Regions from separate parts of the Bacillus paramobilis genome, predicted to be linked through region 2. Evidence: a T-box and tRNA genes for the amino acid it is inferred to sense, from the RefSeq annotation. Region 2 holds a T-box; the other holds one or more tRNA genes.
What was found. A T-box is a leader RNA that pairs with one kind of tRNA and senses whether it is charged. The one in region 2 lies ahead of AABL52_RS10750 (tryptophan--tRNA ligase), so its partner is inferred to be a tRNA-Trp.
Positions count from the first base shown of each region.

Region 1: it has a tRNA-Trp gene. The T-box ahead of AABL52_RS10750 (tryptophan--tRNA ligase) is inferred to sense a tRNA for this amino acid. The anticodon was not compared.

Region 1 covers NZ_CP151108.1:4,544,399-4,549,462, forward strand. Annotated here, with positions in the region: gene AABL52_RS23330 (DUF3965 domain-containing protein) at 72-1,223, opposite strand; gene AABL52_RS23335 (CBS domain-containing protein) at 1,519-1,938, opposite strand; tRNA gene AABL52_RS23340 (tRNA-Glu) at 2,069-2,140, opposite strand; tRNA gene AABL52_RS23345 (tRNA-Asn) at 2,142-2,216, opposite strand; tRNA gene AABL52_RS23350 (tRNA-Ile) at 2,225-2,301, opposite strand; tRNA gene AABL52_RS23355 (tRNA-Trp) at 2,311-2,381, opposite strand; tRNA gene AABL52_RS23360 (tRNA-Thr) at 2,388-2,460, opposite strand; tRNA gene AABL52_RS23365 (tRNA-Phe) at 2,470-2,545, opposite strand; tRNA gene AABL52_RS23370 (tRNA-Asp) at 2,554-2,629, opposite strand; tRNA gene AABL52_RS23375 (tRNA-Met) at 2,633-2,709, opposite strand; tRNA gene AABL52_RS23380 (tRNA-Ser) at 2,732-2,824, opposite strand; tRNA gene AABL52_RS23385 (tRNA-Ser) at 2,880-2,972, opposite strand; tRNA gene AABL52_RS23390 (tRNA-Ala) at 2,993-3,065, opposite strand; tRNA gene AABL52_RS23395 (tRNA-Pro) at 3,081-3,154, opposite strand; tRNA gene AABL52_RS23400 (tRNA-Arg) at 3,165-3,238, opposite strand; tRNA gene AABL52_RS23405 (tRNA-Leu) at 3,242-3,330, opposite strand; tRNA gene AABL52_RS23410 (tRNA-Gly) at 3,347-3,421, opposite strand; tRNA gene AABL52_RS23415 (tRNA-Leu) at 3,451-3,531, opposite strand; tRNA gene AABL52_RS23420 (tRNA-Lys) at 3,546-3,621, opposite strand; tRNA gene AABL52_RS23425 (tRNA-Gln) at 3,626-3,700, opposite strand; tRNA gene AABL52_RS23430 (tRNA-Tyr) at 3,712-3,795, opposite strand; tRNA gene AABL52_RS23435 (tRNA-Val) at 3,804-3,879, opposite strand; rRNA gene rrf (5S ribosomal RNA) at 3,885-4,000, opposite strand; rRNA gene AABL52_RS23445 (23S ribosomal RNA) at 4,102-5,064, opposite strand, start outside.
Region 2 covers NZ_CP151108.1:2,080,653-2,085,716, reverse strand. Annotated here, with positions in the region: gene AABL52_RS10765 (FtsX-like permease family protein) at 1-1,422, opposite strand, end outside; gene AABL52_RS10760 (ABC transporter ATP-binding protein) at 1,419-2,177, opposite strand; gene AABL52_RS10755 (hypothetical protein) at 2,170-2,319, opposite strand; gene AABL52_RS10750 (tryptophan--tRNA ligase) at 2,396-3,433, opposite strand; T-box leader at 3,439-3,646, opposite strand; gene AABL52_RS10745 (hypothetical protein) at 3,798-4,097, shown strand; gene AABL52_RS10740 (AI-2E family transporter) at 4,172-5,064, opposite strand, start outside.

The sequences.
Region 1 (5,064 bases), 2.5 Mb from region 2:
TAAAAAAAGGATCTCAAATAAATTTGAGATCCTTTTTAATTTATATAAATTTTTTATATAGAAAATGCTCTTTATCCGCAAGCATATTTTTCATAAATAAAGCTAAGATTATATTTTTTCTCTAAGCTCATTCTTTGTTCATCATCACACCAATAGAACAGAATGTCATGAATCGTTGCATAACGCTTATTTTTAAGAAATAGTTTAAAGAATGATGGTAAACAATCATGTAATTGTATAAATATATAATTGCGTAATATTTCTTCTTTATATTCAATGCCCTTACAAATATACAGTAATTCTTCACAATAATATGCATGTTGTGGAACTTGAATCATTTCGAAAAATGGCACATATGATAATAACTTCCCGATAAAATGATCATATCGATCCATTATTCCTATCGTCATATGCTCCATCATTTCTTTCATTACATATAAATAATCATCTACATGAGTAGTTTTCAATGGATCTAATCGATCTGAAATTTGAGAAAGTACAGCTCTTTGACAAGCTAACACCGCTTGACTAGGTCCATAATATGATAGGAAGTCTGTACACTTACGATATTTTCGTAATAAGTCATGTGTGTATAAGTCATACACAAACGTATTACAATACATCGCTAGACTCATCATATCACTATTTAATTGCTCTTTTGATAGTAATTTAGCTCTCTTACACATATAAAAGAATGTAAATTCCAATACTTCTTTATGAGATAATAGATGCTTACAATCCGTAATACATTTCTCATTAAATTTAACTCTATCCCAAATTTCTACATCCCCATCAGTCAATTCACCAATACGATATTTAATAATTAAATAGTTTAAAGCAACCGCCTGCGTCAAAAGATCCCACGTTTCATATTCCAATGAAGTGTGAACAAACTCAGCTAGTCCTTGAGTTATCATAAAAGTATTTGCTTCTTCATACCAACCAATCTCTTGGCATAAGCGAAGAATACGTACTAGAGTTGGAATTTCATCTTTATGAAACTGCGGTAAATTCTTTACTTTATTCATTCCATATACGATAAATGCCGCTAAATTTTCTTCTTTATAAAATTCTTTTTCTTTCCACACTAATATAGTTCGTTCTTTCCCTTCACCTTTTGGATGACAAGGTACAAGCAAAGATAATAATTCAGCGAAATTATCTGGTTCTATATATGTATCTGTAACCAAATTCCAATTTGGATCGCGCTGTACAGCCCTCATATAATTCCCCTTCCCTTTTGTCTACATAGGAAATATTAATCCATTATTACATCATTAACGATGAATATTGTTATATTCGAAATCTTTCATAATACTTATATCTATCAGTATATCATTTTTTCTCTTATTTAAAATTAGGAATGACAAATTTAAAAAAACTGTCGAAATTACTAACTGTATACTTATATTATATAATGTCTCAGATACATCATGCTAACATATTAGTTTAATCCATATACTAGAATAATGCATCTGATTTTGATACGTAACTTATCCCACTAATAAAAGTCTCTCTTCATTCCGTATGCTCCGAAATTTCACTTAAAGCAAATCCAGCTTGATCATCTGCCGATTCTCTTATAGCTAAATCACCTAGTGCTAGCATCCCAACAAGTTGACCACCCTCAACTACTGGTAATCGTCTAATTTGATACTGTGCCATTAACTCTGTAGCTTTTTCAATAGAATCATCTGGAGAAACTGAAACAATGTTTGTTGTCATTACATTTGTAATTTTATTAGATCCAGGATGTTTCTCAGCAATCCCACGAATAACTAAATCTCGGTCCGTAACAAGCCCAACAACTTGCTCATTTTCAACAACTGGAATCAATCCAATCGATTCTTCTTTCATCTTTACAGCAGCCTCATATACATTGTCTAGCGGTGTACAATGTACAACATGAGTACTCATAACGTCTCTCACTCGTGTCATTTTTGTCTCCTCCTTTTTATACATACCATAGCTTTTCCTAAATCCCTTTATTTATTTCAGGAAAATCAGTTGATAACAGAGGATTCTACAAAATAAAAAAGAGTCAGCAATATGCTGACTCTTTTTTTTATGACCCGTACGGGATTCGAACCCGTGTTACCGCCGTGAAAGGGCGGTGTCTTAACCACTTGACCAACGGGCCATGGCTCCGCAGGTAGGACTCGAACCTACGACCGATCGGTTAACAGCCGATAGCTCTACCACTGAGCTACTGCGGAATAATATATGGTGGGCCTAAATGGACTCGAACCATCGACCTCACGCTTATCAGGCGTGCGCTCTAACCAGCTGAGCTATAGGCCCATATACTTACAGGGGCAGTAGGAATCGAACCCACACTGGAGGTTTTGGAGACCTCAGTTCTACCTTTAAACTATGCCCCTAAAGGATGCCGACTAGAGGACTTGAACCCCCAACCTACTGATTACAAGTCAGTTGCTCTACCAATTGAGCTAAGTCGGCATAAAAAAATGGTGGCTCGGGACGGAATCGAACCGCCGACACGAGGATTTTCAGTCCTCTGCTCTACCGACTGAGCTACCGAGCCAACATAAATGGCGGTCCCGACCGGGGTCGAACCGGCGATCTCCTGCGTGACAGGCAGGCATGTTAACCACTACACCACGGGACCATTTGGTTGCGGGGACAGGATTTGAACCTGCGACCTTCGGGTTATGAGCCCGACGAGCTACCGTGCTGCTCCACCCCGCGACAATATAATATTTTTAAAAAATGGAGGAGGTAGAGGGATTCGAACCCCCGCGCGACTCTCGCCGCCTGTCGGTTTTCAAGACCGATCCCTTCAGCCGAACTTGGGTATACCTCCATGAAGGAAAAAAGAAATATTTTATTATTTATGTCTAAACCATTTAAAAAGAAAATGGAGGAGGTAGAGGGATTCGAACCCCCGCGCGATTCTCACCGCCTGTCGGTTTTCAAGACCGATCCCTTCAGCCGAACTTGGGTATACCTCCGAGACATATAATAAATAAAGTGGAGCCTAGCGGGATCGAACCGCTGACCTCCTGCGTGCAAGGCAGGCGCTCTCCCAGCTGAGCTAAGGCCCCATGTTTTTGGGAATATCGGGAAGACAGGATTTGAACCTGCGACCCCCTGGTCCCAAACCAGGTGCTCTACCAAGCTGAGCCACTTCCCGTTAATAAAAGCGCGCCCGAGAGGAGTCGAACCCCTAACCTCTTGATCCGTAGTCAAACGCTCTATCCAATTGAGCTACGGGCGCATATGGTGCCGAGGGCGGGGGTCGAACCCGCACGGTGGTCACCCACCGCAGGATTTTAAGTCCTGTGCGTCTGCCTGTTCCGCCACCCCGGCATGTCATATTGAAAATTGGAGCGGAAGACGGGATTCGAACCCGCGACCCCAACCTTGGCAAGGTTGTATTCTACCACTGAACTACTTCCGCAAGACATGTTTGAGTTATTTTATTAAAAGTGCGGGTGAAGGGAGTCGAACCCCCACGCCAAAGGCGCTAGATCCTAAGTCTAGTGCGTCTGCCAATTCCGCCACACCCGCATATTTTGTTAAAATGGTGAGCCATGAAGGATTCGAACCTTCGACCCTCTGATTAAAAGTCAGATGCTCTACCAACTGAGCTAATGGCTCTTAATGGCTGGGCTAGCTGGATTCGAACCAGCGCATGACGGAGTCAAAGTCCGTTGCCTTACCGCTTGGCTATAGCCCATTAATTAAGAATGGTGGAGGGGGGCAGATTCGAACTGCCGAACCCGAAGGAGCGGATTTACAGTCCGCCGCGTTTAGCCACTTCGCTACCCCTCCGACATATATGGTGGAGGATGACGGGATCGAACCGCCGACCCCCTGCTTGTAAGGCAGGTGCTCTCCCAGCTGAGCTAATCCTCCATTTTGCCTGGCAACGTCCTACTCTCACAGGGACAAGGTCCCAACTACCATCGGCGCTAGAGAGCTTAACTTCCGTGTTCGGTATGGGAACGGGTGTGGCCTCTCTGCCATCATTACCAGACTATATTCATTTAAGACAAGAATCATTTTAACTTATTTAACTTTTAAAGTCAACAAGTTTTTTATATTCTTTCAAAACTAGATAACATTGCTTCATATTATATGGTTAAGTCCTCGATCTATTAGTATTCGTCAGCTCCACATGTCACCATGCTTCCACCTCGAACCTATCAACCTGATCATCTTTCAGGGATCTTACTAGCTTACGCTATGGGAAATCTCATCTTGAGGGGGGCTTCATGCTTAGATGCTTTCAGCACTTATCCCTTCCGCACATAGCTACCCAGCTATGCCCTTGGCAGAACAACTGGTACACCAGCGGTGCGTCCATCCCGGTCCTCTCGTACTAAGGACAGCTCCTCTCAAATTTCCTACGCCCACGACGGATAGGGACCGAACTGTCTCACGACGTTCTGAACCCAGCTCGCGTACCGCTTTAATGGGCGAACAGCCCAACCCTTGGGACCGACTACAGCCCCAGGATGCGATGAGCCGACATCGAGGTGCCAAACCTCCCCGTCGATGTGGACTCTTGGGGGAGATAAGCCTGTTATCCCCGGGGTAGCTTTTATCCGTTGAGCGATGGCCCTTCCATGCGGAACCACCGGATCACTAAGCCCGACTTTCGTCCCTGCTCGACTTGTAGGTCTCGCAGTCAAGCTCCCTTATGCCTTTGCACTCTACGAATGATTTCCAACCATTCTGAGGGAACCTTTGGGCGCCTCCGTTACACTTTAGGAGGCGACCGCCCCAGTCAAACTGCCCACCTGACACTGTCTCCCGGGTCGATAAGACCCGTAGGTTAGAATTTCAATACAGTCAGGGCGGTATCCCACCAGCGCCTCCACCGAAGCTAGCGCTCCGGTTTCAATGGCTCCCGCCTATCCTGTACAAACTGTACCAAAATTCAATATCAGGCTACAGTAAAGCTCCACGGGGTCTTTCCGTCCTGTCGCGGGTAACCTGCATCTTCACAGGTACTATAATTTCACCGAGTCTCTGGTTGAGACAGTGCCCAAATCGTTACACCTTTCGTGCGGGTCGGAACTTACCCGACAAGGAATT
Region 2 (5,064 bases):
AACAAATGTATTTTTCCTTACTTGCGGAATTACATTTTTAATAGCAACAAATGTATTCCTTCCAAATATTTTTTTCATTATTGGTAGACATACTATTAATATCGAAGAAAGATAAGTCGGAAATAATATATATACTCCTAAAAAGAGAAATATAGCTCCTATTACTATCACTATTGCCTGCGTATCTCCCGTATTTGCTACAAAGCCACCTAAAACAGTTAAAAATATACTACTAATTAAAAGGAATTTCCCCATAATACTGCGTGTTTTTTTATTAGAAAAGTCTGATTCTTCATTTTCGCGCATAAGCTTTACTGGCAATATTTTCGAACTTCTGTACGAAGGATATAACATAAACAGTTCAATAAAAAAGATACTACAAATCATCGTTACAATTGCTACTTCATAGTCGAAACCCATTGAATTCATTTGAAAAGCAAATAACTGTTCTAGCCAACTTTGTAAAAAACGGTCACTTATTACAGCTAGTAACAAACCGAATATTCCACCAAAAAAATTAATTACACTACATTGAATAAATATAACTTTAAACATTTGTTTCGTTGTTGCTCCCATTGATCGCATAATAGCAAATTGACTTTTATATTTATATAAAAATACTTCAAAGTTAGACATTAATAATAACGCAGTAATAATAAGTATTACTGCAGATAAAACGATTATAAAAATATGTAATGATGCTAAATTACTTTTAAAAAACTCGTCTTCCTCTGCAATATCGATTCTTAATTCTTCGTCTATTTTATGAATTTGACTAGACAATGCTAGTACATCCGCATTCTCTTTTGCTTTTATTAACACATAAGTAGCCTCATTGTGTTTACCCGTTTTTTCATATACGTGCTGTTTCACCGCATCTTCCGATAAAATGAGTATATCTGGAGCTGAACCTCCAGCTTCTATATCAGGTAACACTTCTTTTACTACATAGGATTTATTTTCTATTTCAATCTTTTCCCCAACTTTTACTTGTAAAGTTTCTGCTAATCCATCATTTAATGTTACTTCCTCATTTGATAAATTTTCAGAGAAGTGATATCGACTTTTAGATAACGAATCATTTTGAACACCTACTGTATAAATAGCTACATTCAATTTATTCACTTGTAAATGATTTACTAATACTTTTGACATGTATTCAATATTTTCTTGTTTCTTAATATTTTGTAGTAAAGATTTATCCATCAATTTATTTTGATCAGGGTTATATCCAACAGATAAATCCATATCTCCATATACATTTTTCACTTCATTTATAACAGACTGTTTCGCATGACTCGAAAACACAATCATCGTAACAATTAGAGAAACGGCCAACATAACACTAACTATAGAGGAAATAGCAGGAAATTTATTCTTCTTAAAAAAGCGTAAACCTAATCCTCGTACTGATTTTATCATTTTGATGTCTCCATTAATTTTTTAAATTTATCTAAAATAATATTCATATCATTTACTCCATGAGAACACGTATAATTATCAACAACTTCTCCATTATGAAAGAAGAGAACCCGATCTGCATACGTAGCGATATGGGGATCATGAGTAACAAGAATCATACTTTGATTAAATCTTTGTTTCATATCGACTAGTACTCGTAAAATATCATTAGATGTATTGAAATCCAAATTTCCAGTAGGTTCATCTGCAAGAACAATTGGAGGAGATGTTATTAACGCCCTACCAATTGCAACACGTTGTTGTTGTCCCCCAGAAAGCTGAACTGGTCGGTGATTTCTCCAATTTATTAAGCCAAGAACATCTAATATTTTATTTGTTTTTTCTCGTATCTCCTCTTCTGAATCAGCTGATAATATGAGGGGTAATGCAATATTTTCTTCTACAGATAAATCCTTTAATAAGTGGAATGACTGAAAGATAAATCCTATGTTATCCCGCCTGTACTCCGTGGCATATGGTTCAACAAACATATTTTTAGGCACTTCACCATTTACATATACAACTCCCTCATCAGGCTTGTCTAAAGCACCAAGTATGTTTAGTAATGTACTCTTCCCAGACCCACTCGTCCCCATTACGGCAAGGAGTTCTCCTTTATTCAGCTCCAAAGATACATTTTGTAAAGCTCTAACATTTGTATCTACACTCTCATACGTCTTACTTAAACCTTGAACTGCTAACACAGTTTCACTCATCTTTATTCACCTCAACATGATTAAATGTTATTTCCTCCATCAGATTAACTTGAATTAAAACTTTTTCTTTTAAATTACTAGGTGGTACAATTTCTGTTCCTATTTGGAATAACAACACTTTTAACTCGAGAATTGTAACCATTTCTATCCCTCCTCACTCTATATTGGTAACAAATTCAAATTTCGTTCGATTTTTTTATAAAAAAATAAGGGAACGCTCAGCGCCCCCTCTCAAATCCAATCCGTTTTTTAATTTCCGCTAAATTTACCTTCGCGATTTCTTTTGCCCGCTCAGCACCTTTTTCTAACGCTTCATATAATAAATTCGGCTCATTCATATACATAGCGTATTTCTCACGGGGTTCAGCTAATTCGCGGTCTATAACACGAAACAACTCTTTTTTCACATCGCCCCATCCAATGCCAGTTTCATACTTTTCACGCATCGACTGCATTTCATCTTCTGTCGCAAATTCTTTATATATCGTAAATAACGTTTCTAGTTCTTTCGGTTCATTTGGAAGTGAAGAGTCTGTTTTGATTTTAAATATTAACTTTCGTAGTTTTTCTTGTTCTGCAAATAATGGAATCACATTTCCATAACTTTTACTCATCTTCCTTCCATCAAGACCAGGTAAAATGGCACCTTCTTCTTGTATGACATACTCCGGAAGCGTAAACGTCATGCCAAATGTATGATTAAAATACGTCGCAATATCACGCGCAATTTCAATATGCTGAATTTGGTCTTTCCCGACTGGTACATGAGTAGCTTGAAATAATAATATGTCAGCTGCCATTAAAATCGGGTACGTATATAACCCCATATTAACCCCTGCATCTACCTCTAAACCCGCTTCTTTATTTTGCTCCACCTTCGCCTTATATGCATGGGCACGGTTCATAAGCCCTTTCGGAGTTAAGCAAGCTAATATCCAAGCTAATTCTAGAATCTCCGGCACTTCTGTTTGTCTGTAAAAAATAACATCTTCTCCAAGTCCGAGTGATAACCAAGTAGCTGCTACCTCTTTCGTATAACTACTAAACTGACTTGGATCATGTACAGCATTTAATGCATGATAATCAGCTATAAAATACAATGCTTTTCCTTCATTACTCTTTGACATTTGCAGTGCAGGTTTAATCGCGCCAATATAATTCCCTAAATGCGGATAACCTGTCGGCTTAATTCCTGTTAACATTATTTTTCCGCTCAACCTAACTCCTCCTTTCTCAGAATAAAAAGAGCCCCTCATCCTTAAAAAAGGACGAGAGACTCCCGCGGTACCACCTTCATTAGCTATCATCATAGCTCACTTCAACTTCTTAACGTGAAGTAGCCGTCTTTGCCTACTCATTTCAGCAAGAAGCTCCAGAGCCCATTCCATATTCATCCCTTACTGATTTCCACCACATATCAGCTCTCTGCAAAGTTTCGAATATGTACTCTTCTCTTTCATTGCTTTTCGTTATTTTTTACAGTTTATCACATTTCTCACTCACAAAAAAACTAAATTTTCTTTTTATTAGATTTTAACAATAGTTATTACCAATTTATCCCTTTCGATATATAATCAATATATACAGAATTCCTTTACAATACAAAAACGGGGTGAAGTCATGGGTTGGTTTACTAAAAAAATGAATAAAGTTGCGAACGTTATTCAAACTAACGATGATACTTTAGGCGTAATTATACATTTCACATCCATCGCTATATATGTATACACTTGCGATGAGTACATAGAAACATTTGACGGTGCGCTCACTTTTGAAAATGCGAACGGAAACCAAATAGAAATCGGAGGTACTTTCATTTCTCTTGAAGTAGATGCTAATTTTCGCATAGACGATTTAATATTTGATTACAAACTAAAGGAAAGCAATCTACCTATTATTGAATTAAAAGCCTACGCATAAGGTTTATTTATTTACTACAACAAGAGTATAAATAAGAAAGAGCTAAAACAGTTTTACCTGTTTTAGCTCTTTTTTTACGTATTCAACTTAACAAATCTATAACTATGCGTTACTAACACTTTTAATATCGCATATCCTGGAATTGCTAAAATAATCCCCATAATTCCAAATAAATTTCCGGCAGTTAAAATAATAAAAATGATAGTAATTGGATGAATGTCTAGCTTTTTTCCCATAACTTGCGGAGAAATAAATTTACCTTCTGCTAACTGTACGACCATCATAACGATAATTACTTTTAACACCATTGCTGGCGAGTCAATAAATGCGATAATTAATGCTGGTGTAATTGCAATGATTGGCCCTACATACGGAACGATATTTACAATCATCGCTAAAATTGCAAGTAGTACCGCATATTTAATACCAATAATCAGGTAGCCGATTAATAACATAATACCAATAAACAAGCTAACGATAATTTGCCCTCTAATATACGAGCTAATCGCATAATGCATATCATCTAGTATTCTCATCGCTGCTGGTTGTCTTTGTTCTGAAATAAACTTTAAGAAATGATTCGGTAATTGCTCACCATCTTTTAAAAGATAGAACAATATAAATGGAACCATTACAAACGTTAAAACGACCTCTGTAACAGTACTTAAAAATCCAGTTACATTTCCAGTTACTGATGATAACGACTTCGTAAAATCAACTGTGTAGTCTTTTACCATACTCGCTACATCAATATTTAAATTCTCCTGAATTTTCCCTAGTAAATTACTTTCCCCGAATCTACGTGCCGCTCGCTCAATTTCATGACCGAAATACGGTAAGTTATCTATTAATGCATCAATTTGATCTTTAATAATCGGGATTACTGTTACAACTAAAAACACAAATAATCCTAGCACTATTATATATATAGAAGCGATTGATACGATTCTTGAAACACCTTTCTTTT